DNA from 2 places in the Carnobacterium funditum DSM 5970 genome. Region 1 is predicted to be linked to the other one. Evidence: predicted binding sites of a transcription regulator. Region 1 holds the regulator's gene; the other holds the start of a gene.

The links. The regulator HrcA, encoded in region 1, represses chaperone genes, less so after heat shock. The targets are predictions, from matches to a motif close to TTAGCACTCNNNNNNNNNGAGTGCTAA.
Region 2: a site for HrcA is predicted at 8,511-8,537, ahead of groES (co-chaperone GroES). Genes of this name have one in related genera too.

The regions. Positions count from the first base shown of each region.
Region 1 covers NZ_JQLL01000001.1:490,944-506,656, forward strand. Annotated here, with positions in the region: gene dnaJ (molecular chaperone DnaJ) at 1-141, opposite strand, end outside; gene dnaK (molecular chaperone DnaK) at 276-2,102, opposite strand; gene grpE (nucleotide exchange factor GrpE) at 2,148-2,702, opposite strand; gene hrcA (heat-inducible transcriptional repressor HrcA) at 2,723-3,760, opposite strand; gene argH (argininosuccinate lyase) at 4,014-5,402, opposite strand; gene BR44_RS02170 (argininosuccinate synthase) at 5,423-6,661, opposite strand; gene ribF (riboflavin biosynthesis protein RibF) at 6,944-7,909, opposite strand; gene truB (tRNA pseudouridine(55) synthase TruB) at 7,925-8,842, opposite strand; gene BR44_RS02185 (hypothetical protein) at 8,952-9,548, opposite strand; gene rbfA (30S ribosome-binding factor RbfA) at 9,944-10,291, opposite strand; gene infB (translation initiation factor IF-2) at 10,345-12,666, opposite strand; gene BR44_RS02200 (L7Ae/L30e/S12e/Gadd45 family ribosomal protein) at 12,681-12,986, opposite strand; gene rnpM (RNase P modulator RnpM) at 12,983-13,267, opposite strand; gene nusA (transcription termination factor NusA) at 13,282-14,559, opposite strand; gene rimP (ribosome maturation factor RimP) at 14,593-15,066, opposite strand; gene BR44_RS02220 (PolC-type DNA polymerase III) at 15,277-15,713, opposite strand, start outside.
Region 2 covers NZ_JQLL01000001.1:1,305,827-1,321,539, forward strand. Annotated here, with positions in the region: gene nadE (ammonia-dependent NAD(+) synthetase) at 1-716, opposite strand, end outside; gene BR44_RS06010 (nicotinate phosphoribosyltransferase) at 858-2,315, opposite strand; gene BR44_RS06015 (NADPH-dependent FMN reductase) at 2,568-3,146, shown strand; gene BR44_RS06020 (hypothetical protein) at 3,446-3,991, opposite strand; gene BR44_RS06030 (SDR family oxidoreductase) at 4,603-5,463, opposite strand; gene BR44_RS06035 (MarR family winged helix-turn-helix transcriptional regulator) at 5,469-5,846, opposite strand; gene groL (chaperonin GroEL) at 6,239-7,858, opposite strand; gene groES (co-chaperone GroES) at 8,190-8,474, opposite strand; gene BR44_RS06050 (CPBP family intramembrane glutamic endopeptidase) at 8,813-9,466, shown strand; gene BR44_RS06055 (DUF4305 domain-containing protein) at 9,504-9,710, shown strand; gene BR44_RS06060 (redox-sensing transcriptional repressor Rex) at 9,725-10,393, opposite strand; gene BR44_RS06065 (ABC-F family ATP-binding cassette domain-containing protein) at 10,688-12,640, shown strand; gene tsaD (tRNA (adenosine(37)-N6)-threonylcarbamoyltransferase complex transferase subunit TsaD) at 12,689-13,723, opposite strand; gene rimI (ribosomal protein S18-alanine N-acetyltransferase) at 13,750-14,238, opposite strand; gene rimI (ribosomal protein S18-alanine N-acetyltransferase) at 14,246-14,833, opposite strand; gene tsaB (tRNA (adenosine(37)-N6)-threonylcarbamoyltransferase complex dimerization subunit type 1 TsaB) at 14,817-15,539, opposite strand.

The DNA of each region.
Region 1 (15,713 bases):
GAACTTTGCATCTGCATCTGCTTCTTTATTTATATCTGGATGAAATTGTTTAGATAGTTTACGGTATGCTTTTTTTATTTCTGGCTCTGTAGCACTTTTTGATACTCCTAAAATTTCATAATAATCTCTTTTTGCCATGATTTCCCTCCATCGTCACAAAGATAACTTTTTATAGAACACGATTGCTCAAATCCAACTTCAAGAGCATATCATATCTAGAAGAAAAAGCCAAAAGCATTTTGCCTTGGCTTTTACTTTATCATCCTATTTGTTGATTATTTGTTGTCATCTACTTCTTCAAAATCAGCATCAACAACATCGTCATCTCCACTTTGCTCAGCTTCAGGCTCAGCTTCTGCTTGAGCTTGTGCAGCTTGTTCATAAAGCTTTACAGTTAAAGCCTGAACGATTTCGTTTAATTCGTCACGCTTAGTTTTCATTGCTTCTAAATCATTAGATTCAACGGCTGCTTTTAATTCATCACGAGCATCTTCAGCTTTTTTAACTTCTGCTTCATCTGCTTTGCCTTCTAATTCACCTAAAGTTTTATCTACTTGGAATAACAATTGATCTACTTCATTACGTAAATCAACTTCTTCTTTACGAGCTTTATCAGCATCCGCATTAGCTTCTGCATCTTTAACCATACGTTCAATCTCGTCCTCTGATAAACCTGATGATGATTTGATCGTAATGGTTTGTTCTTTTTGAGTACCTAAATCTTTCGCACGAACGTTAACAATTCCGTTTTTATCAATATCAAATGATACTTCAATTTGCGGAATTCCACGAGGAGCTGCAGGAATATCAGTTAATTGGAAACGTCCTAAAGTTTTGTTATCTGCTGCCATTGGGCGTTCGCCTTGTAATACATGTACGTCAACTGCAGGTTGATTGTCTGCTGCTGTTGAGAATACTTGTGATTTAGTTGTTGGAATAGTTGTGTTTCTATCGATTAATTTTGTGAATACGCCACCCATAGTCTCAATACCCAATGATAATGGTGTAACATCTAACAAGACAATATCTTTAACATCCCCAGTAAGAACACCAGCTTGAATAGCCGCTCCCATAGCAACTACTTCATCAGGGTTAACTGATTTATTTGGTTCTTTACCAGTTTCTTTACGAACAGCTTCTACTACGGCAGGAATACGTGTAGATCCACCAACTAATATAATCTCATCTACTTCAGAAGCAGAAAGACCGGCATCTTTTAAAGCTTGGCGAACAGGATTTTTTGTACGTTCCACTAAATCATATGTTAATTCATCAAATTTTGCACGAGTTAAGTTAACTTCTAAGTGTAAAGGACCTGACTCTCCAGCTGTAATAAATGGCAAGCTAATTTGGGTTGCATTTACACCTGACAAATCTTTTTTAGCTTTTTCAGCTGCATCTTTCAAACGTTGAACAGCCATTTTATCTTTTGATAAATCAATACCGTTATCTTTTTTGAACTCTTCTGCTAAATAGGTAATAATTTTTTCATCAAAGTCGTCTCCACCCAAATGGTTATCTCCAGCTGTTGAAAGAACATCAAAGACACCGTCGCCTAGTTCAAGGATAGATACGTCAAATGTACCGCCACCAAGGTCAAATACAAGCACTTTTTCTTCTTTATCTGTTTTATCTAAACCGTATGCTAGTGCTGCTGCAGTTGGCTCATTAATAATTCTTTCTACTTCTAAACCAGCAATTTTACCAGCATCTTTAGTTGCTTGACGTTGTGCATCATTAAAATAAGCAGGCACTGTGATAACAGCTTTATCTACTTTTTCACCTAAATAACTTTCAGCATATCCTTTTAAATACTGTAAAATAGTTGCTGATATTTCTTGAGGAGTATATTTTTTACCGTCAACATCAACAGAGTAACCAGCCTCACCAATATGGCGTTTGATAGAACTAATAGTATGTGGATTTGTTACTGCTTGACGTTTTGCAACTTCTCCTACTTGCATTTCTCCATTTTTAAATGCGACAACAGATGGTGTTGTTCTATTGCCTTCTGGATTTGCTATAATTTTAGCTTCTCCGCCTTCTAAAATAGCTACTGCTGAATTTGTTGTACCTAAGTCAATACCAATAATTTTACTCATAATTAATTACCCCTTTTTCTTTTCATTTTTTTTTATTCTAAGTCTTTATTGAGCAACGATTACCATTGCTGGTCTTAAAACACGATCATTTAAAGAGTACCCTTTTTGAGATACATTTACAACTGTATCAGTTTCTTGCCCATCTTCCAATGGGATAGTTTGAATGGCCTGATGAAAATTTGGATTAAAAGGTTGATTCAATGGATTGATCATTTGAATCCCTTCATTTTCCAATGCCACTTTAAAAGAATCCATTACCATTTCTAAACCTTTTTTCAAGTTTGCTCCTTGCTCGTCTGTAACTTCGATTGACAAAGCACGTTCTAGGTTATCAATTACTGGTAACAACTCCGTAGCTAAAGATTGTGAGCGATACTTTGCAGCATCTTCTTTTTCTTTTTGATTTCGTTTGCGAATATTAGCTAACTCAGCTTGTAAACGAAGATATTGATCCTCTTTCTCATTTAAATCCATTTTTATTTTCTCTAATTCATCAATTTCTTCAACAACCGTTTCCTCTTGAGATTGAATTTCTTCAATCGTTTCAGAAGATTCATCATTGTTATTTCTACTATTTTTTTCTTCTTGATCTTCAGACATAATACATAGCTCCTTTTTAATTAATCTTCCATCGAATGGTAGTAATCAATTACTTTTTTTGAAAGCTCGTTTCTAAAAACATCCACTAAACTAATCATTTTTGAGTATGGCATACTAGTTGGTCCCAACAAGGCAATCAGTCCCGTTCCATAACCTATAACGTTATACCCTGCAGTTATCAAACTAAACCCCTCAAATCTTTCATCGTCCAACTCTTGACCAATCTTTACTTCAATTCCACTGTGATGAGGAGTTAATAAATGTGCTAAGTCATTTTGGTCTTCCATTAAAGAATAGATTAATTTGAATTTCTCAACATCCATCCCCATAGAATAATCTAGCATATTCATTCTTCCACCAACATGTATCTGATCACGTCCAGCCTGTAAAATAAACGTATCAAGCGCAGAAGAAATCCCTGCTGCTGATTTGGCATATTTATTGATTAAAGCAGGTATTTCTGTTTCCAGCTTTTTAAATACTTCAATTAAGGTATGACCCACTAATCGTTCATTAAAAATATTTACCATCTTTTCTAAATCACTAGACTGAATTGTTTTTGGTAAAGAAAACATTCGATTTTCTACGTGCCCTTTATCTGTCACTAATATGACCATTACTTTATTTTCTGTCAAAGGGACTAACCTGAACCCGGTTAATCGACTATCTTTTAATTCAGGTCCTAAAGATATAGCTGTATAACTAGTTAACTGCGAGAGCAATTCAGCAGACTGGATAACTATTTCATCTAGTTGATGAAATTCGTTGCTAAACGATTTTTTAATCGTTATTAAATCCTTCTTTTGAACTTCTATCGGGTGGATAAGATGGTCAACGTAAAAACGATATCCTTTTATTGACGGTATTCTTCCTGAAGAAGAATGAGTTTTTTCGATGAATCCTAACTCCTCTAGATGAACCATTTCATTACGAATAGTAGCGGAACTATAATCTAATTCTGCCTCATTCATTAATGTCTTAGATCCAATAGGAGTGCCATTATTTGTGTAGAGAAAAATGATGGATTTTAATATGAGAATTTGTCTTTCTGTTAACATAGAAACATCACCTCTTTATTTAGCACTTAAGACAGATGAGTGCTAACACAAGTATTAATCTACCAAATATATGTTACCTTGTCAACGATAATACCTCATTTATTGTTGAATTTTTTTAGAGAAACTCACTATATAAATAATTTCACACATTAAATTTAATTCAAAAAAAATAAGCCCTAGAATAAATTTTTTTATTCTAGTAGCTTATTTACATTTTACTATCAACTGATAATCAGTTGAGGTGAAACTCTTATCATACTTGTTTCATATCCATCAACGCTTCATTTGCATTCATAAGTTCTTTTTGTATTTGTTTAAAACCTGTACCACCAAAAGAGTTGCGTCGTTCTACTGCTGTTTTTGAATCTAAAACAGCATAAATATCTTCTTCAATCAATTCAGAAATGGCGTGGTACTCAGATAAAGGTATATCTTGCAAATAATTCTCTTTTTTTATGCAATCTAGCACAAGCTTGCCTACTATCTCATGAGCTTTTCTAAAGGGAATGCCTTTATTCGCTAGATAATCTGCTAACTCAGTTGCATTTGAATAATCCTTAGTCGTAGCCGTGTACATTGTGGATTCGTTAATTTTCATGGTCTCAAGCATACTAGAAAATATGGTTAGACAATCTTTAACCGTTTTGACTGTATCAAACATGCCTTCTTTATCTTCTTGTAAGTCTTTGTTATAGGCTAATGGCAAACCTTTCATTGTTGTTAATAAGCCTATTAAATTACCATAAACACGTCCTGTTTTCCCACGGATTAACTCAGCCATATCTGGATTTTTCTTTTGAGGCATAATCGAACTCCCAGTTGAGAATGCATCTGTCAATGTCACGAACTGATATTCATGACTAGTCCACAAAATAATTTCTTCGCAAAAACGCGATAGATGCATCATCAAAAGACTACTATTACTCAAAAACTCTAAAATAAAATCGCGATCACTAACCGCATCTAGGCTGTTAGAATAGTTTTTCTTAAAACCAATCAGTTTTTTTGTATATTCTCGATCAATAGGAAAAGTTGTTCCAGCTAGAGCTGCAGCTCCTAATGGGGAAATATCAATTCTTTTTAGACTATCTTGATTGCGTTCAAAATCACGTTTAAACATATTATAATAAGCAAGTAAATGATGGGCAAAAGAAATGGGTTGCGCATGTTGCAAATGAGTGTACCCAGGCAAGATTGTTTCCACATTTTTTTCAGATTTATTAATCAAAACACCCATAAGTAATTGAATCGATTGATTGATTTCGATTACTTCTTTTTTCAGATACAGATGCATATCCGTTGCAACTTGATCATTTCTGCTACGTGCCGTATGTAGCTTACCTGCTACTGGCCCAATATCGTCATGAAGCAACTTTTCTAAATTCAAGTGAATATCTTCATTTTTGATGGTAAATACTAGATGACCTTTTTTATTATCTTCGAGTAATTTTTCTAGACCTTCGATAATTTCATTTGACTCTCCAACGGATAGTATACTTGTTTTAGCCAACATTTTTACGTGTGCTAAACTGCAAATTAAATCTTCTTCGGCTAACTGTTGATCAATGTCAATCGAAGCTCCAAAAGCATCAATCCATGCATGGCTTTCACCTTCAAATCTTCCACTCCATAATTTTTCCATTCAATTCATCCTAACATTTCTTAATAGAAAACTTTTTCTTTTATGACTGTTTCTTCAAAACGATCAGTCGAATGGTGAACTTCTGCGTGTACTTTGGTAGAAAGCCCCCATAATTTAATAAAACCGACTGAAGCTTTTTGATCAAACGTATCAGCCGAAGTATACGTAGCTAAGTTTTCATCATATAGGGAATTAGGGGATTTTCTTCCTTCAACAATTGAATGGCCTTTGAATAATTTCAAACGTATTGTACCATTCACGTATTGTTGTGTAGCATTTAAAAAAGCAATCAAACTATCTGTTAAAGGATTAAACCATAAACCGTTATAAATCATCTCCGTTAATTTTTGTTCGATTGCTGGTTTAAAATGACCAATTTCTTTTACAAAAGTCAAATCTTCAAGAGCTTTATGTGCCGTCATCAGAACCATGGCTCCTGGTGCCTCATAGACTTCACGGGATTTAATTCCAACTAACCGGTTTTCAATATGATCAATTCGTCCAATTCCATGTTTTCCTGCTATTTTATTAAGGTATTCAATCAATTCCACTAAGGAATACTGTTTGCCATTTATTGCAGTAGGTTTCCCAGCTAAAAAGTCGATTTCTAAAATTTCTGGACTATCTGGTGTATTTGCTAAATTAGCCGTTAACTCATACGCTGCTTCTGGCGGTGCCGCCCAAGGATTTTCTAAAATACCACATTCATTCGCTCTTCCCCACAAGTTCTGGTCAATGGAAAAAGGATTATCTAAATCAATAGGCACCGGTATCTCATGCTTAATAGCATAATTGATTTCTTCTTCTCTTGACCATTGCCATTCACGGACGGGTGCAAGAACTTTTAAATTTGGTGCTAAAGAGTGTATTGCTACTTCAAAGCGCACTTGATCATTACCTTTTCCAGTGCACCCATGAGCAACTGCACTAGCACCTTTTTTGATAGCTACTTCCACTAATTTTTTCGCAATTAATGGACGAGATAAAGCAGAAATCAATGGATAAGTGCCCTCATAAAAAGTATGTGCTTGCAGAGCTATTAAAGCATATTCTTCTGCGAATTCTTTTTTTGCATCGATTGTATACGAAGAAATGGCTCCAATACTTAAAGCTTTTTCTTTAATAAAATCTAGATTTTTCCCCTCACCTACATCTAAACAACAAGCAATCACATCGTAACCTTCTTCAGTCAACCATTTAATGGCAACAGATGTATCTAAACCTCCGGAGTATGCTATAACTACTTTTTCATTTTCCATTTGAACACCTCTTTATTTTTAATTAACTCACGATAAACATTATAATACCATTTCAAAACGATTAAAACAAGATTAGAATGTGTTTTTATTCTTAAATGTGTATTTTACCATGATATTTTAGTTTTAAAATGAATATTAAACGTTTTTATACATTAAGTATTCAAAAAATCAATTTTCATTAGTTGTTGAATCAAAAAAATAAAATCCTTTGTTTTCTTATTAAAGAACACAAAGGATTTATCATTTATTATTATGAGTGTAAGGGAGCAATCGTTTCCTGTTTTATATGGTTTTCTCGTTTTTTTTATTTTCTATTAAAAAATAATCACGTGTATCTTTTTCGTCTTGCTTTAACTGAGCAATTAAAGCTTCAACTGAATCAAATTTCCATTCATCTCTCAAAAAATGCTGCCATAAAACCGTTACTTTTTCTCCATATATATCTTGATTAAAGTTTAAAATATATACTTCAACTGTCAATGGACGGTTTATTTCGAATGTAATATTATGCCCAATTGATGCCATGCCTTGGTAATGTTTGTTTCCTATAAGAATTTCAACTACGTAAACACCAACAGTGGGTAAGCGTATGTCTTTCGTCACATCAATGTTAGCCGTTGGGAAACCTAGTAATCTACCTCGAGCATCTCCATGAATAACACGTCCAGTTGTTTCATACGTATAGCCTAACAACCAATTAGCCTCTTTGATATCTCCACTATCTATTGCTTTTCTAATTCGTGTAGAACTGATTTTAGCATCATTTGTTGTTTGTTTTTCAATCACAACAATCTCAAAACGATTTTTAGCATACTGTGGCAGATGTTCCATAGAAGCCACCTCTTTTTTCCCATATGTGTAATCAAAACCTGCGACGACTACCTTTGCATTTAGGGCTACAATGTATAAATCAACGAAGGATTGAGGGTCTAAAGACGCAAAGGCTGAGGTGAATTCTATTTCGTATAAAATGTCTACACCTAAATCAGCCATGATGGCTTCCTTTTTTTCTACAGTCGAAAGATAAAGCATATCTTGGGCTGCTATTTTTTTGAAAACAATCGAAGGATGCTGATTGAAAGTCATTACTGCTAATTTACAGTGTTTTTTCAAAGAAAGATTTTTAGCTTGATTAATAACTTCTTGGTGCCCCCTATGAACCCCATCAAAAAAACCTAAAGCCAAAACGACATTCGCTGAAGGAATTTGACTTTTCTTATAAGGGTGACGTAATTTAATAATTTCCATACTAGAAAAGCTCCTTTACTGAAATGATCGCAATCCTTTTATTGGTTTCACACAATTTTCTTTAACTGGATGTTTCCCATAAATACTCCAAGCTAAAGTATCATACATGATCACTAGTGGAAATGTAACATCCTTGCCAAATACATCAGCTGGTAAAACAGCACCATTCTTCACTTTATTCCATAAAGTTTCGTCTATATCGACTGAGTCAAGTTCTTTTATACCAAACTCTAAAGGGTATAAACAATCTTGGATTGTTTGATTGCTCATCTTATCAGCAACTTGTGATAAGGTTAAACAATTTTTTGACTGAAACGTTCCGCTTGAAGTACGAGTTAAATCTGACATATGTGCTGGGTAGCCTAGAGCTTCACCTAAATCTACAGATAATGTTCTTACATATGTGCCTTTGCCACAATCTACTTCAAATCTCCAAGATACCGTTTTATCCTTTTCATTTAAAACTGGTATTGTTGTGCGAACAAATTTATTAATAGTTGCTTTTCTACTTGGTCTTTCAACAGTTTCACCTGCTCTTGCATATTCATAAAGTTTTTTCCCGTTTATTTTTACAGCCGAAAACATAGGTGGAATTTGAGTAATAATGCCTTCCATTTCAGACATTGCTTGATCGATTTCTTCTAAAGAAGGCATTACATCTACAGCACGACGTTCAACAATTTCACCGCTTTTATCTTCAGTAGTTGTAGAAAAACCTAAAGTAATTTCTCCTATATAACTTTTCCCAGTTTCCATCATATACTCAACAACTTTTGTAGCATTTCCTATACATATCGGTAAAACGCCATCGACATCAGGATCCAAAGTTCCAGTATGACCAATTTTTTTTGTTTTCAATATTTTTCTGAGTTTAAAAACGCAATCATGACTTGTCATGCCACGTTCTTTCCATAATGGAAGAATACCATCCAATACAAATCCCTACCTTCTTTTTTAACTCTACTATTGTATCCTATTTTGAATTCAGTCGAAATAAAAGCGCAAAAAAAGCTACAGATAATAAATATCTGTACATCATCTATTATTTATTGATAACAATAAATTCTTTTTCGCGCATTTCGAATAATAATTGATTTTTTGATACTACTCCCCAACTAATTGTTCGTCGAAATTGTTCTTTGTTTAATTCCTCACCATCCCAGCAACTATAAAGCTCTATTTTATTTGAGTCTTTAAAATAAGTTGTTAAGAAAGATAAAAATCCTGTTTGCTGAGTTTTATTTACTGCTCGAGCTTCATCCATCATCTTGTGGTAATCTGCTACATCTTTTAGCGTGAAACCATCCGGAATAGCTGTGTCATTTTCAATGGGTTCCCATACTGGGAAATCAGTCGTTTTGTAAACATAAGGGGTGCTAAAATGTTTTAAGATATCTCCATTTTTAACTAGTTCTAGGATTTCAAAAGTCCCAACAATCTCTGCTTCTTTATCATAAAATTTAATTTGATTCATAGTAACTGTGTCATCATCTGTTTGCACACGGATATAAGACAATACCATTTCATCCGTCACCCCTGCATCTAACGTATCGCGAGCAATTAAAGCAATCACATTTGGATCTTCTGGTGCTCGTATAACTATTTTTTCTTCTGTGCCAATATATGAATATAAAGTCAATATATTCAACCTCCAAATAATTTTATTTAAATAAAATTCTTAAATACTATACTGTTTAAACTTCATTAAAAAAATAGAGGCTGAGACAGTTGTCTCAGCCCCCTTTCACGTATCCGGATTTTCATTTTAGAACGTGCTCCAAAAAGCAAACCCAACGTTCACTTCACGAATAATACTCGATGGTCTGTGACCATCTTGCGCTTTTTAGTGAAGCGATGCTGGTCTAAACGTTTTGTGTCCAACTCCCATTTTCATTCTCGAATCGTTCTAACGGAGAGTATTTCAAAAAATAAATACAACTATTACAGACGAATCCAACTTAACAGTCTGCGATTAGACTGTCACTATGTTTCTAATTGTTCTAGTTTTAAGTTTTTTTAGTCCTTCGTTTCTTTTTATTCTTTGTTTAAATCACGTAACAATTCGTCAATTCGGCTACCATACAAGACAGATTCATCAAGCGAAAAAGTTAATTCAGGAGTTTTATAAAGCGTCAAGCGTTGGCCTAATTCTCTTCTAATCAACCCAGTTGCTTTATCTAAGCCTAACTGAACCATTTCAAGATCTTTTTCTTTTTCAGATAAAATACTGTAGTAAATCGTTGCTTGTTGCAAATCTCCAGTTACTTTTACTTCAGTAATTGTCACATTTGAAACACGCGGATCTCTCACACGTTTGACTAAAATATCATTGACTTCTTTTTGAATTTCTTGAGCTACTCGCCCAGTTCTAAAATTTGCCATGATGTTCCCTCACTTTCATCATTTTTTCTTTATTTATTAATAAAAAGAAAAGATTACTTTCGTTTAATTTCAACCATTTCGTATGCTTCAATAACGTCATCCACTATTACATCATTGTAATCTTTAATCATGAAGCCACATTCGAATCCTTTTTTAACTTCTTTTGCATCATCTTTAAAGCGTTTCAAACTAGCTAATTCGCCTTCAAAAATCACAATATTGTCTCTGATTAAACGAATACTACTGTTACGAGAAATGTGACCATCCGTCACGAAACCACCAGCAATTGTTCCTACTTTAGAAACCGCAAATGTCTCACGAACGACTGCTTGTCCAGTAACTTTTTCTTCATACTCTGGATCCAACATGCCTTTCATTGCTGTTTCAATTTCGTCTATAGCATTGTAAATAATCCGGTGTAGACGAATATCAATTTTTTCTTGGCTAGCTTGTTCTTTAGCTTGTGGAGTTGGTCGAACGTTAAAACCAATGATGATGGCATTACTTGCTGCAGCTAATGTAATGTCACTCTCATTAATAGCTCCAACTGCCGTGTGTATGATTTTCACACGCACGCCTTCAACTTCAATTTTTTGTAAACTAGAAGATAATGCTTCTGCTGAACCTTGTACATCCGCTTTAATAATAACATTAACTTCTTTTAGTTCTCCTTCTTCTAAACTAGAGAATAAATTATCTAATGTCACACGGTTAGTCGTTAAGCGTTGGCTAGCCATCGCTTTTTGTGCGCGTGTTTCTCCAACTGAGCGTGCTGATTTTTCATCATCAAAAACAACAAATTGATCGCCCGCTTGTGGAGCTGTATTTAAACCAGTAATCTCCACTGGAGCAGAAGGTCCTGCTTTTTTAACACGTCTACCAAGTTCGTTAACCATAACTCGTACACGTCCATATGTGTTGCCGACTACAATTGGATCTCCAACTCGCAATGTTCCTTCTTGAACAAGTAAAGTAGCAATTGGTCCCTTACTTTTATCTAAACGAGCTTCAATTACTGAACCTAAAGCTGCTCTCTTAGGATCTGCTTTTAAGTCTTCTACTTCTGCAACTAATAAAATCATTTCCAATAATTCATCTAAATTTTTAGCAAATTTAGCAGAAATTTCAACGAATATAGTGTCTCCACCCCATGATTCAGGAATTAAACCATATTCAGTCAATTCTTGCATTACTCGTTCTGGATTAGCTGTAGGCTTATCAATTTTGTTGACAGCTACAATAATTGGAACTTTTGCAGCTTTAGCGTGATTAATAGCCTCGATAGTTTGTGGCATAACGCCATCATCAGCGGCTACTACAATAATGGTGATATCTGTAACATCTGCACCACGAGCACGCATTGTAGTAAAGGCTGCGTGTCCTGGCGTGTCTAAGAAAGTAATTGTCTTACCGTTAGATTTCACTTGATATGCACCAATATGCTGGGTAATTCCGCCGGCTTCGCCCAAGCTAACTTTTGTATTTCTTAAAGAGTCCAACAAAGTCGTTTTACCATGGTCAACGTGTCCCATAATTGTTACAACTGGAGGACGTGTTGCCAAGTTTTCTTCTTTTGTTTCTGTTTCAAAATAAACATCTAAATCAGATACGTCTACTTTTACTTTTTCTTCTGTTTCAATACCATATTCTGTTGCAAGAAGCTCAATAGCTTCTTTATTTAAACTTTGGTTTAAGGTAGCTACCACACCAAGTAGGAAAAGTTTTTTAATAATTTCTGCAGGTTCGCGATAAATTTTCTTTGAAATCTCCGCTACAGTCATTCCATCAGTATAGACCAAAACATCTGGTAATTCTTTGAATTTACGAGGAACTGGTGGGGCTACTGGTCTAGTTTCTCCACGTTTTCCTTTTTTCTTACGTTTGTTAAATCCACCATGAGTACCTTGTGCCCCACGATATCCTCCACGTTTTCCGCTAGTTCCGGTTGTTGTGCGTTGTTCCATTGGGTTGGTCGTACGTTTTACAATTGAATCTGCTTTCTTTTCAGCAGGTTTTGCTGCTGGTCGACTATTTGTTGATGGTGTCGTTTTTTTATTATTTTCTGTCTTAACTATTGAAGATGGTTTTGATTTCGTTTCAGGTTTTGTACTATTATTGGATGGTTTCTGTTTGTTTACTATACCCTTACCGCCTTTTTGTGTTGTATTTTTTTTTGTTTCTTCTTCTTTTTTCAATGTAGGTGTATTCCTTTTCTTGTTTGCAGCAAATGTCTCATTTAGCATCGCAACTTGTTTGTCTTCCATTGAAGACATATGACTACTATAATTAATTCCTAACTCCTTAGCTTTTTCAATTACTTTTTTAGTAGGTAAATCATGTTTTTTTGCAAATTCAAATACTCGCAAATTAGCCATTCTAACAACCTCCGTTAATTTAGTAATAATTCCCGGATTTTTTTCCCAAAACCGTTATCTAAGGTTGTACATATCGTACGCTCTTTTCCGATAGCCTGACTTAATTCTGATTTTGTAAAATGAAGAACTATCGGAATATTATAATAACGACACTTATCCGAGATTTTCTTTTTAGTTTGATCACTAGCATCAGTAGCAATTAACACTACCTTTGCTTGCTCTTTTCTAATTTCTTTTAATGTTAAGTCTTCACCTGTTACCAATTTGCCAGCTTTCATTGCTATTCCCAAAAGATTAAGTGCTTTTTGATCTTGATTCATAAATTCATCCGCGCTTTCTGACGTGATACATAATCTAGCAGTTCTTGATAAAACGAGTCAGTTAAAGCTGTCTCAAACGTACGGTCTAAAATACGTTTATCCCAAGCAATCTTTACAATAGCTGGATCAATTGAAACATACGCGCCACGTCCAGTCATTTTTCCACTTGGATCAATACTGATTTCGCCCTCTTTATTTTTTACTATACGAATCATTTCTTTTTTAGGTTTCATTTCATTTGAAGCAATACATTTACGCATAGGAATTTTACGCTTTTGCATATCTTTCACCTCTATTATTCTTTGTGTTCAGCTTCGTCTTCAGCCAATTCAATCATTTCTTCGGCTTCTTCTGAATCTAATATGCCTTCTTCTACTTCATCGTCTATCTCTATTTCATTCGTAAAGTCCTCTTGATCTTCTACTGTTTCAATCACTTCTGTTAGTGTATTTTCTTGTTCCGCACTCATTGTTTCTTCAATAGCAGAAACGTAATCTTTCGTGCGTTCTAAGCCAGCTTCTTTTTCAACAACAAGCGAATCTTGCATATCTGATTCTGACTTGATGTCGATTTTAAACCCAGTTAGTTTAGCAGCTAGACGAGCATTCTGCCCACGCTTACCGATTGCAAGAGACAACTGGAAATCTGGTACCACAACGACACAGCTACCTTCTCTTTCGTTAAAAGTAACATCAACAACTTGTGCAGGATTTAATGCATTAGCTATGAAAGTTGCAGGATCTGCGCTCCATTCAACAATATCCATATTTTCGCCTTTTAATTCATTTACAATCGCTTGAACACGTTGTCCTTTAGGACCAACACAAGTACCTACTGGATCAATGTTTTCGTCTCTCGACATCACAGCAACTTTGGCTCTGTCGCCGGCCTCACGAGCGATTGATTTGATTTCAACAATACCATCATATATTTCTGGGACTTCTTGCTCAAATAATCTTTTTAATAAATCAGGATGACTACGGCTCACAAAAATCTGTGGCCCTTTTGATGTATTTTCGACTTTTGTTACATAAACTTTTATACGGTCATGAGGTTTATACACTTCATTCGGTATTTGTTCTTGTTTAGATAATACCGCTTCAATTTTCCCAAGATTCACATAAATGTAGCGATGGTCTTGTCGTTCAACTATCCCTTGCATTATATCATTTTCATAAGTAATAAATTCGTTATAGATGATACTACGCTCTGCTTCTCGAACGCGTTGCATAATAACCTGTTTTGCTGTTTGTGCTGCAATTCTACCAAAATCTTTAGGAGTCGTTTTGAAACGAATTGTATCTCCTAATTCGTAAGCATTATTAATATCTAAAGCATCTTCCAAACTAACCTCTAGACGTGAATCAAATACGACATCAACAACTTCTTTTACCGCGAACACAAGAATGTCACCTTTTTTTATATCAAATTCAACTTCTACATTTTGTGCTTGCCCGTAATTTTTTTTATATGCAGAAACTAATGCAGCTTCCAAAGCATCAATTACGATTTCTTTTGCAATGCCTTTTTCTTGCTCTAGGGTCTCAAGGGCATTTAGCATTTCTTTGCTCATTTCATTTTCTCTCCTGTCCAATAACCGTTTAATTTAAAACTGAATTGCTAGTCTAGCTTTTGCAATTTTTTTACGATCAAATTCGATTTCTTTTAATCGAGTTTTAATACGTACTGATAAAATCAAGGTTTCTTTTGTAACTTGTTTTAATGTTCCTTCATAAATTTTTTCACCATCAAAAGCCTCATACAATGAAATATGAATATATTCTCCAACAGCTTGAATATAATCTTCTTCTTTTTTTAACGGTCTTTCAGCTCCAGGTGAAGATACTTCTAAGAAATAAGCTTGCGGTATTGGATCTGGATCCATTGCATCCATTTTTTCGCTAATTTTCTCACTAATAAAAGCACAATCTTCCAAAGTAATACCCTCTGGTTTATCTATATATATCCTCAAAAACCAATTTTTACCTTCTCTAACAAATTCTGCGTCAACTAACTCAAATTCAAAACCGTCGACTATGGGTTGGACAATATCACTAACCGTTTCAACCACACTTGTCATCTTATACCGCCTCCTTTTAGATACATATACCTGTCTGCCGAAAAAGAGTGAGCGTCGCCGCTCACTCTTTACCAAGATATCTAAATACAGTTAAATAATAACACAAATCCCTAACCATAGCAACAAAACCAATGGTAAATACGTGTTTTTTTATCTTAGAGTTATCTTAATAGACAAGTTTACATTGCTAACCTAGTCTATCTTCTCTATCTAAAATAAATCAAATAGGGAAAGTTGATTTTCGTCGGGCATTCCTTTTAAGACACCATTTTCATTCATATACTCAATAACTGTTTTAGATACTTTTCCGCGTTTACTTAAATCCTCTTTAGATAAAAAGGGTTTATCTAATCTAGCTTCTACTATTTGATTAGCCACATTGGCACCTAAACTTGGTACAGCTCTAAAGGGTGCAATCAAAGAAGTGCCTTCAATGACAAAATCTTTCGCGTCAGATTTAGCTAGATCAATCATTTTAAAATTCATTCCACGCTCCACCATCTCATTGGCTAATTCTAAGACAGTTAAAACATTTTTTTCTTTTGTTGAGGCATCCAGGCCTTTATCTGTAATTTCTTTCATTTTAACTTTTATACTTTCTTTTCCTTGGCACATAGCTACTAATTCAAAATCCGTAGCACGAACAG
Region 2 (15,713 bases), 810 kb from region 1:
AGGTAATCATCAATTTCTTCATACGTAACGCCTAAGGCTACTTCATCTGGTAAACCTGGGTTGTTTTCTTCTAAATCAGCAGTTGGAACTTTAATATACAAGTGTTCTGGTGCACCTAGTTCTTTCAACAAGGCTCTTCCTTGTCTTTTATTCAAACGGACTAGCGGATTAATATCTGTCCCACCGTCACCAAATTTAGTAAAAAACCCTGTTACTGCTTCAGCTGCATGATCTGTTCCTATCACTGCTCCTTGATACATACCCGCAACAGCATATTGGGCAATCATCCGTTGCCGAGCTTTAACATTACCTTTTACAAAATCACTTATCGAGATATCTGTTTCTTCTAGAGCCTGAACCATGGCATCAACGCTTGATTTAATATTGACTCGTACGCTCTCATCTGCACCCATAAAGGCTATGGCATCAATAGCATCTTTTTCATCTGCTTGTTCCCCATAAGGCAAGCGAACGGCAATAAAACGATAAGCTGCGTCGCCGGTTTCTTCACGCAATTCTGTCATCGCCATTTGACTTAATTTTCCACCAAGTGTTGAGTCTTGTCCACCACTAATCCCCAATACCAATGCCTTTAAAAAAGGATACTTAAGCATGTAGGCTTTTAAAAAATCAACACTTCGTCTAATTTCAAGTACGGCATCAATTTCAGGAGCAACATAAAGTTCTTTAATGATTTTATTTTGCAAGTTTTGCATTGTTTTTCACTCTCATTTCGAAGTATTTTTTATTATTTCAGTATATCATAGTTCAATCTTCAGCTCTATTTTTTCAAATGATAAAGACAAAAAAAAGTCCCTTAAAAAAGGACTTTTTTGTCTGTGTTAGCTTTGACGAACTTATTCAGCGATATGTTTTCGAATCGCTGCAATTGAATTCATTTTATGATCATAGGCTGTTTGCGATAAATCGACCGGATACGGTTCTGGATTCAAATTACGCTTATATTCTTCCCATAATGAATTTAAACTTGATACTGCATATTCTTTAATCATCCCAAGTGTTGGTAGAGAATAAATTAATGCACCATTCACAAAAACATCCACCAATAAAGGGCGGGCAGTAAAATTAGTGACCATTTTATTGATATACGTATGAACTGGATGGAACATAAATAACTCTTTGGCTTGATCTGGTTTTTCTTCCCAAAGAGTAATATAATCTCCCTCAGATTTCCCGTCATCATTACTCGTAATCCGCCATACTTGTTTTTTACCAGGCGTAGAAACTTTCTCAACGTTACTTGAAATTTTCATGGTATCCACCATTTTACCATTCTCATCTTCAATAGAAACTAACTTATAAACAGCTCCTAGTGCGGGTTGATCATAAGCCGTAATCAGTTTCGTACCTACTCCCCAAACATCAATCTTAGCACCTTGCATTTTTAAATTTAGAATTGTTTTTCCATCTAAATCATTAGATGCATAAATTTTTGCTTCTGTAAATCCTGCATCATCTAATTGTTGGCGAACTTTTTTAGAGATGTAAGCCATATCGCCACTATCTAAACGAATACCTAAGAAATTAATTTTATCGCCCATTTCTTTCGCTACTTTTATTGCATTTGGAACACCAGATTTTAAGGTATCGTAGGTATCCACTAAAAAGACACAATCTTTATGGGTCGTGGCATATGCTTTAAAAGCTTTATAATCGTCTCGATAGACTTGAATAAGCGAATGAGCGTGTGTGCCACTTGCCGGAATATCAAATATTTTAGCAGCCCGAACATTACTAGTGGCATCACAACCACCTATATATGCAGCTCTGGTTCCCCAAATAGCAGCATCCATTTCTTGCGCTCTCCTTGAACCAAATTCCAGTACTAATTCATTCCCTACTACAGACTTAAGCTGTGAAGCTTTTGTCGCAATCAAAGTTTGGTAATTAACAACATTTAAAATGGCCGTCTCAACAAATTGACAATCCAGTAATGGTCCTTCTACTTGAATAATTGGCTCATTAGCAAAAACAACTTCTCCTTCAACCATTGACCGAATTGTCCCTCTAAACTTGAATTTTGTTAAATACGTTAAGAACCCTTCGGGATAGTGACCGACTTCTCTTAAATATTGGATATCTGAATCTGAAAAAGTTAAGTTTTGAATATACGTTACTACCCGTTCTAGACCTGCAAAAACGGCATATCCGCTTTCAAAAGGGTTGCTTCTGAAGTAGCATTCGAATATCGCGTTCTTGTCTGCTTTCCCCTGTTCCCAATATGTTTGCATCATATTGATTTGATACAAATCAGTATGTAATGCTAAACTATCATCTGGATAGATTTTGTTCATCCTATTCGCTCCTGACTTACTAATTTACATTGCTTTTTTCATCTCTTATCATACCACAAATGATAAAAAACAGTTTTCATGGTACTATTTATCGTCAAATTTAATGTATTTCAAAAGGTACATGGCATTATATATAAAAATAGAGTGATTAAATAATTGGGTAAAAGGAACATTTTCATTGTAACTCAGTTGATTATCGCGTAAGTTTGACTTAAAGAACACTTTAAATAAATGAAATTAGGAGGAAAGACTATGTTGAAGATCGGAATTATTACCGGAAGCACTCGCCCTAATCGTAAGAGTCTTAAAATCGCTAAGGAACTTAAAGAATGGGCAGACAAGCGTGAAGATGCTGAATATGAAATAGTCGATATTGCTGCTTATCATCTTCCGATGTATAACGAACCTATTGCTGCCCTTTACAGTCAGGATTATCAGACTCCCGAAGCCATCCCTTGGGCAGAAAAAATTGCTTCCCTTGATGCCTTTATTTTTGTTGTTCCAGAATACAATCATGGTCTGCCGTCGGCATTAAAAAATGCGATTGATTACCTTTGCCATGAATACGGCAATAAAGTTGCCGGAACCGTTACTTATGGTTCTCAAGGAGGCCTCCGTGCTGGAGAAGTTTTACGTCTCGTCTTAGGTGGATTACACGTCGCAGTCATCAGTACGAGTTTATCGTTGTCAATCTTGACCGATTTCGATTCTGAGGAAAATTTCACACCTACAGAGATACATGAAGGGATCTTTAACAAATTGTTGGATCGTTTACTCGCATGGGGCGAACCGTTAAAGGTCTTACGTGAGAACAAACGGACACATAAATAAAAAAGGACTACTTTAGTATGAAAAAGATGCAGTCAGTTTACTAGCAGAAGGCGTTTCTATCCTTGACGAAAAAACTCAAGAAAAACGTCTTATTGAAGAGATAAAGGCTGGCACAACCGTTGCCGTTTTCTTAGTACCAGAACCCATCACAACTCGCTCTTTACCACAGCAAATTCTAGGACATAGCATTGTAACTATTTTAATTGCTGAGTGATAATAAAGAAAGAAGCGTTGATTCTATTAAAGGAATCAACGCTTCTTTCTCAAGTTTTTTTGTAATCCTCAAAACGATTTTTCTATTAGTAATTGTCTTTTATTCGTTTTTTAATTTTTGATATTAAAATGTTTATAATTAGAAATACTAGTAGTAAAAAAGATCCTGAAACAGTTATCCATTTTACAAATGTTGCTATCGGCGTTATCGTTTGGATTATTCCAGACTCTAAAGGATACCTTGCCATTACTATTGTTGCTCCGATATTCTCCAAAAGATCAAAAAGCGCCGCCATTATCGGAAGGAGCACTAGGTATCTCATCCAGTTATTACCTGAAGTATACTCCAATAATTTGATAGTCCATGTGACTAAAAATAGCGTATAAACAACTGGCCAAATCAAATCAAAAGTCCACCTTAATAGAATATACGTTTCTCTACCCGCTTCCCCATAACTTGCAGCTAGATCATACAACTGCGATCCTGAGTAAATGAGTGATTGATCTGGCGATTCAGATTGTCCTATTGCCTCACTTGAATAACTAGATACTTGCGGAAGGACGAAAATTAAAAATAAAAGGAATAGTACTGATGCCCCTATAACCCATTTCCATTGGATTTTTGTTTTCATCACACTTTTCCTCCTCTTTGATTTTTTGGATATACTTTTTGTTAAGCACTCTAAATATGATTTTATTTGTATTTCATTTAACTCTTGCACCTTTATTTTAAAGATTCCATTTAAACTAACTATAATTAATTTTAGTTTTTAAATAGCTAGACTATTTTGAGTACAAAAATCCAAACATTTTAATTTATGTTCCCTTCATACTGTGTTATTAGTATAACATGCAGGGAGATAATTATAGAAATCGTATACATTATCCTGCTTATAGCAATAGTCGATAACATCACTTTATTTGTGATCATCCAGCTTAAAAAAAAAAATCTAAACAAAGGAACATTAGGTAAGGAAAAAGTAACACAGGCTCAAATTCCATTGGATAATTTGATTCTTTGGGACTTTTGGCAGGCTATTTTGCTTAAAACTGTTATAGCAATGAATGATGAACAGAAAAGGATTTACTCTGTAAAAAACTAAATTACTGCTTTAACTTATTTATTTCTTCGCTTTTAAGCGATAACTATACTAAGATAGACTCTCCAAAAAGTAACAAGATTAAAGATCAAAATGATGGTGAACCTTCAAAACCCGATATGCTAATATCAAAAAAGTTCATTTTAAATCCAATAGTCTTTGTGGTCTATTGCATATTGTTTGAAGCTAATAGGCTCTCTTCCTATAATTTTTTCTAAATCATGTGTTACATCTTTTGCTGTTCCAAGTTTTGTCATAAGATATAAAAGCATCATGACAGTCGCAAATCCTTTAGGAGTACCTCTTCTTATTCTATCCTTTCTAAACCCTAAAAGAGTTGGATTTTTATAGGTTATCTCTCTGTTAAGTACGTCAGACAAAATTTTTGATACCTCATAATAGTCAATTGCTTTTTTCCCAGTTAAAGTTAGAGCGGTATTCGTATAGGTTTCATCGACTAAACTAATAGCTGCTGCTCTTGCGATATCTCTTGTATCTATAAAACTTGTTTTGGAACTCCCAGCCGGTATATATAACTCGTTCCTTTCTTGTATCTCTTCTCTATGATTGGTATTCAAGTTTTGCATAAAAAAACTTGGTCTCAAAAATACGTAAGGGATATTTAATTTTTTTATCATGTCCTCAATCTTTTTATGAGGTACAATCGGATTTTTTTCAACGCCTAGAAGCGATACAAATACGATTTTTTCTATCCCCATTTTTTTAGCAGCTTCTAAAAAAGGAAGCATGTCTCTTTGAGGTTTCGCAAGCTTAGGAGGCCGAACTAAAAAAATAGCGCTAACTCCTTCTAACGCTTCTTTAAACGTCTTCATGTCCAAAAAGTCAAACTCCACTAACTCTGTATTTTCTTTTTCTTTGAATAGTTTATCCCCTTTTTCTCTATCATGAACGGCTATCTTTACGCTTTTTTTGAAACTGATTAACTCATCTACTACATATCTACCAATATTTCCACTTGCACCAGTTACTAAATACTTATCCATTTTTTTCACCTCATATTTTCTATTATTTTACCTAGTGTATTTTTAAAGATTTCAATTTCTTCATCAGTTAACCCATTTGTTGCATCAGATATTACCTCATTACTTACCCTTTCTAACCTTGGAAGTTTTGCTTTAGTCTCTTTTGTAAGTTTTAATATAGACGATCTTTTATCATTAGGATTTGATCGTTTTTCTAAATATTTTTTATCTATCAGCCTATTTATTATTCCAGATATCGTCGGTTTATCCATATCTAGTCTTTCTGCTATTTCAACTGCTGTAACTTCTAACTTCCCATCATCTGTAAAGGAATTCATTTCAATATCTTTTATCACTGCAAATTGAGACACTGTTATTTCTTCTTTTTCAAGTTCTTTATTCAATTTATTTCTTAAAAGTTTTGAACAATAATTTATCATGAAACCACTATTCATTTTATCACCTTATTTCCAATTTTTAATATAGTTAGCACACTAACTATATTATCGCTAATTGTTTTGTAAAGCAATTAAAACTTATCTCATTGAGAATAGTACTTCCAATATAAAGTAAATAAGTTTCTGCTGATACTTTAGAAATTACACAAGTTCGTCAAATTTTAGTTCTCTTAATGTTCAATCTACTAAATACCTCTGTATAAAACGGCTATTTTCTCTTCTGATCATTAACATTAAAAATGAAGTGAATTTGATTATTCCTATAACCAAAAGCATCAAAAAGAGACCTTCCATAAGTTCATTGAACTTATGGAAGGTCTCTTCTTAAAAATTATTTCTTACATCATGCCGCCCATTCCTGGATCCATTCCACCAGCTGGTGCAGCTGGTGTTGGTTGGTTTGCTACAACAGCTTCTGTTGTTAACAATAGAGCTGCAATGCTTGCTGCATTTTGTAAGGCTGAACGGGTAACTTTAGTTGGGTCAACAATCCCAGCTTCAATCATGTTTACCCATTCATTTGTTGCTGCATTAAATCCAATACCAATTTCAACTTGTTTCATTTTCTCAACAACTACAGCGCCTTCTAGACCTGCATTTGTAACGATTTGACGAATGGGTTCTTCCAGAGCGCGCAACACGATTTTCACACCGGTAGCGACGTCTCCTTCTTCTGCAATCTCAGCAACTTTGCTCTGGACATTAATAAAGGCTGTTCCTCCGCCTGATACGATTCCCTCTTCTACTGCTGCACGAGCTGCATTTAACGCATCTTCAATTCTAAGTTTACGCTCTCTTAATTCCGTTTCTGTAGCGGCTCCGACTTTGATAACGGCTACTCCACCTGAAAGTTTAGCTAAACGTTCTTGTAATTTTTCACGGTCAAAATCTGACGTTGTTTCAGTAGCTTGGGCTTTCAATAAAGATACACGTTGCATAATGTTCTCTGAAGAACCCGCTCCTTCAATAACTGTTGTTGAATCTTTAGTAATTACAATTTTCGCTGCATGCCCTAATTCACTAATGCTTGTATCTTTCAATTCTAATCCTAAATCTTCCGTAATAACCGTCCCACCTGTTAAAATAGCAATATCTTCTAGCATCGCTTTACGGCGATCGCCAAATCCTGGAGCTTTTACAGCTACAACATTGAATGTACCACGTAATTTATTTAAGACTAATGTTGGCAATGCTTCGCCATCAACATCGTCTGCAACAATTAATAGCGGACGTCCTTGTTGCAAGATTTGTTCTAACAAAGGCAAGACATCTTGAATATTCGAGATTTTTTTATCGGTAATTAAGATGTAAGGATTTTCTAGAACAGCTTCCATTTTATCATTATCTGTAACCATATATTGCGACAAGTAACCACGGTCAAATTGCATACCTTCTACCACGTCTAATTCGGTTTCAATACCTTTCGACTCTTCAATAGTAATTACGCCATCATTGCCTACTTTTTCCATTGCATCTGCAACAAGTTGTCCAACTTCATTATCCCCAGATGAAATAGCTGCAATCTGTGCAATAGATTCCTTGGTTTCAACTTTTTTAGAAATAGCCATCAATTCTTCCACAGCTACTTTAGTTGCTATTTCAATCCCACGGCGAATGCCCACAGGGTTAGCTCCAGCGGTAACATTTTTCATTCCTTCACGAACAATAGATTGCGTTAACACGGTAGCAGTTGTTGTTCCATCACCAGCAATATCATTTGTTTTTGAAGCCACTTCCACGACTAATTTAGCACCCATATTTTCAAAATGATCTTCTAATTCAATTTCTTTAGCGATGGTTACTCCATCATTTGTAATTAGCGGTGAACCATAAGCTTTTTCAAGTACCACATTTCTTCCTTTGGGTCCTAATGTAACTTTGACAGTATCTGCTAAAATATCTACGCCACGTAACATTGCTGCACGAGCATCTTCTGAAAATTTAATATCTTTTGCCATTTTCACTTCACCTCATTCGTTTAGTTGTGTTGCTTTATTTTAATTTATAGTAGTTTTTTAGATAGAACCTCATGAAACATACCCTTTACGAAATCATTTAAAGCATGACTCTTCAAGACGGACAAGTTAAAGAAAAAAAGCAATCAACTTGTCCAATGTTAAGTCTAAACGGACAAGTCTAGAGTTATTTAATCGTGACTTGTCCATTCTTATTTTTTTTAGACAACTCGAATGAGAAATACACTATTCTTGTCCATTTTTGTATAACATAAGATCAGCTAATCCAAAATTTTTATTGCTTGAATAGTAAAGCATCGTTCGTTCATTTTTTTTACTCAACAATTGCAATGATGTCTCGTTCACTTAATACAAGATATTCTTTTCCTTCATATTTAACTTCCACACCAGCATATTTTTCAAATAAAACGTTATCTCCCACTTTTACCGACAAATCGATTTTCGATCCGTTTTCTAGTGTGCGTCCTTCACCTACTGCAATAATTGAGCCTGTTTGAGGTTTTTCTTGCGCTGAACCCGGCAAAACAATCCCGCTGACAGTCTTTTCTTCTTCTTTAGCGACTTCAATAATGACACGCTCTCCTAATGGTTTTAACACGTAAATCCCTCCATTTTCTCTTATCCGTTTTCCTGTTTAGCACTCTTCTCGGATGAGTGCTAAACCACTCTTTTATAATAATCAACTTCACTCTTAATTGCAAGCCTTTTAACTCTTCCAGAACTGAAATTTGTTTGTTTTTTGTTGAGACACCTCATTTTCCAGATGTAAAATCATGCAATAATCTAAACATTTCGCTACATCTTATGTTATACTGACAAATGAAACTTGTTTGTAGATTAGAATAGTTTGATAACTTTCCAATAAAACAAACAGATAACAAGGATTCAAATAAAGAAGTCTTTTGCTTCTGAAAAAAAGAAGGTCTAACGGCACAAATGAAAAAACTAATCAAACAAACGCCTATTTCTATGATTTTAACTTATATTATTGCTCAATTTTTACCCGTTTTAATTTTAGCTTTAGCTCCTCAAGACTATCAAACAGAAGCTTTGATTTTTGGAACTATTTTTTCTTTTACTGCAGGTACACTAGTTATGTTGTTATTGAACCGAAAGTCAACGATTAAAAATAGTTTGACCTTAAGTTCTCCTACACCCAAGAAACAAGTTATCATGTGGGGATTAATTGGAACCCTGATGGCTTTTGCCGCTCAGTTTATCGCAACTCTCATTGAGTCACAGTTGCTCGGACTACAGATGGAATCAGTTAATACACAAAATATTTTATTAACTATCAGTAAATACCCTTATTATCTGATTATCGTAGCTATAATGGCACCTATCATGGAAGAATTCGTCTTTAGAAAAGTTGTTTTCGGTTTTTTTTATGACTTAACTGGCGTAGTAGGCGCAGCGGTTATCAGCTCGTTGTTATTTGCTTTTATCCACGCTGACAGTCACATTCTGCTCTATTCTTCAATGGGATTTGTATTTTCTTATCTTTATGTGAAAACAAAAAATATTGCTACACCCATGATTGCCCATGTTTTAATGAACACAAGCGTCGTTTTACTCAATTTAATCTATTAACAAGCAAGGTTAGTAGAGAAAGGAATTTTAATTGCATATGAATAACAAAAATATTATCCTGCAAATCGTTTTTAATTACATCATGTCCCTTGTATTCATCTGGTTTACTATTAATTCTGTATCCACTGAAGGATGGGGTATTTTCCCAGTATTATTTGTGCTATTCGCCACTAGTGATTTCGTACGTGCGTCTAAACTATTAGATATTTATTTAAAAATAAAAAAGGGCGGCAAACCTAAATAGGTTTGTCGCTTTTTTTACTCTTCTTCTGATTCTTTTTTTTCTTCTTTTTCTTCTTTTTTATAATGATCTAAGAAATAAATCAACGTTTGTAATTCATTGGTTAAATCAACATTTTGTACACGCATATCATCTGATACAGATATACGAATAGGTGTAAAGTTCATAATCCCTTTTACGCCTGCTTTTGCCAATTCATTCGCTGTTTCTTGGGCTGCTTGTGTTGGGACCGTCAAAATCACGATTTCGATTTGCTGTATTTTAAGCTGTTCAATCATTTCACTCATCGGATAAATAGGTACCCCACTTAATATTTTTCCAATGATTTCTTCATTAATATCAAAAGCTGCACTAATTCTCATGTTGTTGCTTTGGTGAAAATTGTAATTCAATAAAGCATGTCCTAAGTTACCTACACCAATTAAAGCCACATTGGTTAGTCGGTCTTGTTTCAATGTTTTACTAAAAAAGTTCATTAGATTCTCTACATCGTAACCGTATCCTCTTTTTCCTAAAGCTCCAAAGTAAGAAAAATCACGGCGAATAGTTGCACTATCCACTTTTACTGCTTCGCTTAATTCTGTTGAAGAAATACGGTCTTTGCCTGCATCATGCAAGAAACGCAAATAACGATAATAAATAGGTAAGCGTTTAGCTGTTGCTTTTGGCACAGTTAGTTTATTCATCATTTTCCTCCATTAATTTTTCTCATTAACTTTTCAATTAATATTTTCACAAGTATATACTATCAACTTGAATTTCACAAACTATTTTTCTCTCAACGTTTTCATTATAGCATTCTTTATAGATAAAATGATAACTTTTTCTTAACTTACTAGGCTATCCCTCCTCCCTATATTTTTATCCCTATCCGTTTAAAAAATCTGCTTGTGAAGTCAATTTTTAATTTACTGGAGTAATATCAGAATTTACAGTTGTATGATAGACTAGAGTAGAGAATAACGAAATGAGGAAATTAGATGATTTTATTACAAGTTCAACAAGTGGCTCGTTATTTTGGAGCTGACGTACTATTTGAAAATACTTATTTGGAGGTCCAAGAAAATTCAAGAATGGCTTTAGTTGGTCGAAATGGTGCTGGGAAATCTACTTTATTGAAAATGATTGCTGACATTGAACAACCTGATGCAGGTCAAATTATTAAAAGCAAGCAAGTAACCATAGGCTATCTTGCACAAAATACTGGCTTGCATTCAAATGACTCCATCTGGAATGAAATGTTAGCTGTTTTCGAACCCGTTATCCAGCTAGAAAAAGAGATGCGTAAAATAGAAATCCAACTTGGAAATCCGGTTCTTTTAGCAGATGAAATATTATACCACAAAACATTAGAACGTTACGATCAGTTGCAGCATGATTTTAAACTAGCCAATGGTTTTGGCTATGAAGCAGAAATACGTTCTGTTTTACATGGTTTTCGTTTTTATGAAGAAGATTATCAAAAAAATATTCATCAATTATCCGGTGGACAAAAAACCCGTCTTGCATTAGCAAAACTACTATTAGAAAAACGAGATTTGTTAATCTTAGATGAACCAACGAATCACTTAGACATAGAAACACTCAACTGGTTAGAAAATTATTTACAAGCCTATCAAGGAGCTTTGCTAATTGTTTCCCATGACCGCTATTTTCTAGATAAAGTAGTCAATGAAGTTTACGAAATCAGTCGTCAAAAAATGGTTCACTATAAAGGTAATTATTCTAAATACCTAGATTTAAAAGCTGCCCGTCTTGAACAAGAATGGAAAGAATACGAGAAACAACAAACAGAAATTGCTAAATTAGAAGATTTCGTCAATCGCAACTTAGTTCGAGCATCTACAACCAAACGAGCTCAAAGTCGGCGAAAACAATTAGATAAAATGGATCGGATTGACCGACCGCAAGGCGATGAAAAATCTGCTCACTTTCGCTTTCAAACAGAAAAAGAAAGCGGAAATGTTATTTTATCTTTAACCCATGGCGCTATTGGCTACCAAGATCATATTTTGTCTTCTCCTATTAATTTAGATATCAGAAAATATGATTCTATTGCATTAGTGGGACCAAATGGTATTGGAAAATCTACTTTGTTAAAATCTTTGATTGATGATTTGCCTTTAATTCAAGGAGAGAAACAAATTGGAACCAACGTTGATTTAGGTTATTATGACCAAGAACAAGCTAACTTAAATTCTAAAAAAACAGTGTTAAGTGAATTATGGGATAGTCATCCGACAACTCCTGAAAAAGATATTCGTAGTATTCTTGGCAGCTTTTTATTTTCTGGTGATGATGTTGAAAAATCCGTTACTAATTTAAGCGGTGGAGAAAAAGCTCGATTGGCACTAGCGAAGTTATCTATGAATCGCGATAATTTTTTAGTCCTTGATGAGCCCACCAACCATTTAGACATTGATAGCAAAGAAGTCCTGGAAAATGCCTTGATAGATTTTGACGGAACTCTTTTATTTGTTTCACACGACCGTTACTTTATCAATCGATTAGCGACCTCAATAGTTGAATTATCCCCAGAAGGTAGTACACTTTATTTAGGCGACTATGATTATTACGTTGATAAAAAAGCGGAACAAGAAGAATTAAAATTATTAGCTCTAGCGGAACAAGAAAAGGATGTCCCAACTCTTGAAACGGCTATAACAAATAAAAACCATCGCGAAATCGATAAAGAAACGCAAAAAAAAACTAGACAACTCTCACGTCAAATTGAAGCTCTTGAAGATAAGATGTCTAAAGTTGAGCAACAGATTGAGACGATTGAATCTCAATTAATTAATCCGGATGTATTTGGCGACCATGTTAAAGTTCAAGAAATCAATGGACAGTTGACTGACTTAAAAGTAAAAAATGAAGACTTGGCAAATGAATGGGAAGAGAAAAGTATGGAATTAGAAGAACTAGAGGGCTAACAGCATAAAAAACGCAATTGGGTTTTTAATCCAATTGCGTTTTTTTAATTAAAGCTCACCATAATTATCAAAAGAAAGTCCTGGTTGTGCATTTAAGTCATACCCGCTGAACTCTTGTCGATTGTATTTGACGTAAGCAGCCGCACCAATCATCGCTGCATTATCACCACATAAGGATAAAGGTGGTACGAGTAAGTCTACATCCGAAAGTTCTTCTTTTACAACTTTCGTTAAAGTATTTCTTAAGCCTTGATTGGCTGCGACACCACCGGCCATTACTAATTGTTTTACGCCTAACTCTTTAGCCGCTCGAAGCGTTTTGCTAACCAGTACTTCTATAACACTTGCTTGAAAACTAGCAGCTAAATTTTCAGGATTCAGTTGTTCCCCTTTTTGATCTGCATTATGCACCAAATTAATAAAAGAACTTTTTAAACCACTGAAGCTAAAATCATAATTATCATCTTTCAGCATAGCACGCGGAAAATGATATGTATCTTCACCTTCATGGGCCATCTCATCAATCCGCTTCCCACCAGGATACGGTAAACCCAAAACGCGTCCTACTTTATCATAGGCTTCTCCAGCTGCATCATCACGTGTTTCGCCAATGATTTTGAAATCACCATCTTCTTTCATATACACCAATTCAGTATGTCCGCCACTAACTACTAAAGACAACAATGGAAAAACTAGCGGCTGGACCAGGCGGTTTGCATAAATATGACCAGCCATATGATTGACTGCAATTAAAGGCAAATCGTGTGCGTAGGCCAATGCTTTTGCTGCGTTAACGCCTATCAATAAAGCCCCAACTAAACCTGGACCGTTGGTTACGGCAACGGCTGATAGATCACTGTAAGTAACATCTGCTTCTGTCATGGCTTCTTCAATACATTGTGTAATTTGCTCTACGTGATGCCGACTAGCAATCTCAGGTACCACTCCACCAAACCTCATATGACTCTTAATTTGTGATGCAATAATATTTGACAGCAGTAGATGCCCATCTTGAATAACTGCAACACTTGTTTCATCACAGCTTGTTTCAATGGCTAAAATTAAATTTCGTTTAGACTCCATGTGTTCACTCTTTCTCTTTTACATTTTTATTCTTCTATTTGTTCAATATATTGCATCACAATTGCATCTTCAATCGGATTACAATAATAATTTTTACGTACGTCTACTTCAGTTAGACCACATTTTTGATAAACCAATTTTGCTACTTGATTGGATGATCGAACTTCTAAAAAGAGTTGTTTCATTCCTTGCTCTTTTAAATAGGTTAAGCATGCCAACATCAACTTAGTGGCAATTCCTTGTTGTTTAAATTTTTGGTGCACACCAAAATTAGTGATTTCAGCTTCTCCTAAAAAATACCTGTACCCAATAAAACCAACGATTTCTTTATTCTTCATGGCCAAACCGTATCCTGCCAAAGGTGTTTCTAGATCTGTTTGAAAACTTTCAACCGACCAAGGTGACCCGTTAGGATAACTATTCTCTGCACTGTCATACAATTGTTCACTAGTTAAATTTATATTCTTAGGAAAGGCAATCTCGATTTTTTCCTTTACACAGTTATACTGACTCATATTTTCCTCACATTCTTAAAAGTGGTAAATTCATTTCTAACGCATCTTCATGGTCACCAGCGTAATACCCTTTTTTTACCCTTAATTCCTTAAATCCTAATTTCAGATATAAGTTTTGTGCCTGTTTATTTGAAGCTCTTACTTCTAAACTTATTTTATTCATATTTTGCTGTTCTGCTAGGTAAATCACTTTTTTTATTAGCGCGTAAGCTAGTCCATTTCTTCGTTTTTCTGGAACAACTGCAATATTTGTGATGTGAGACTCCCCATCGACGAACCAAGTTCCTATAAATGCAACAGCTTGTTTTTTGTCTCTAGCAATTAGGTATAACGCTCTCTTGTTATGAGTTAATTCTCGTCTCAACGCCCCTTCTCCCCAAGGTGTGGTGCCATTATAACTTAGTTTTTGTATCCGCAAAATATCAGAAATATCATCCTCTACTGCCATACTTAATTCAACCAACTGCTTATTATTGAGAACAATAGTTAAGTCTGATAATCGAACTTTTTCAGCTAAAGAGGGTTCCTGTATTGCATCCATAACATTTAAAACAGATTGCTGTGTCTTTAACCATTCTTTAAATCTTCTCAACATATGATTCCTCCAGCTGGTCTGGATGTTCTTTACGCCAATTTTCCTCCGCCTCTGCCAATTTCAAATAATGAGGCAGTATCGTATGAACGTCTACAGGCTCTTCCAGTAGTCCTAACAAACCTAAAACACTTGCTTTAGGCAAATGATTTTTTAGAGCGGCCGCTACTACTCGATCTCCCAATTGTTGTTCAAACATTTGTTGATGCAAGACACGATCTTCTCCAATTAGTTCGATGGTACCTGATAGATTTTTTAAATGACTTGCCCAAGTTTCTGCTGAAACGTGAGTATCTGGTTCAACTTGAATTAATTTCCCTGACTCCCATTTATACAAGCCCGTATAAATATTGCCACGTCTTGCATCAAATAATGGGACCAAATAGTTGGATGATTCTTCGCAGTTACCTGCTAGAACAGCAAGACTTGAAACGCCCGTAATTTCTTTTCCTAATGTCCATGCCAATGTTTTAGCAATAGTTACACCAATGCGCAATCCTGTATATGATCCTGGGCCTTGTGCAACAGTTATTCGATCTAAATTGGCAGGCTTCCAACCGACTTCCGCCATCAATTTAGCAATTGCAGGCATTAAACGTTGACTGTGATTTCCTTTTGTATTTGTGGTTATTTCTCCAATAATTTTTTGATTCTCTAAAACAGCAACGCTCATCGCTTGATTGGAAGCGTCAATTGCCAATAATCTCATCACTAAACGACTCCGTTCTTTTTCTATCTCATACGAGAAAATGTGTACCTTTATTTTAGCACATATTCTTTTAAAAATTAAGTAGGTTAGGAATTAAGCCTGTGCTGTCAAGATAAAGGATTATTCATAATTTTCTCGCAACCTACTAATCTATCTATTGTAACGGTTTGGGGG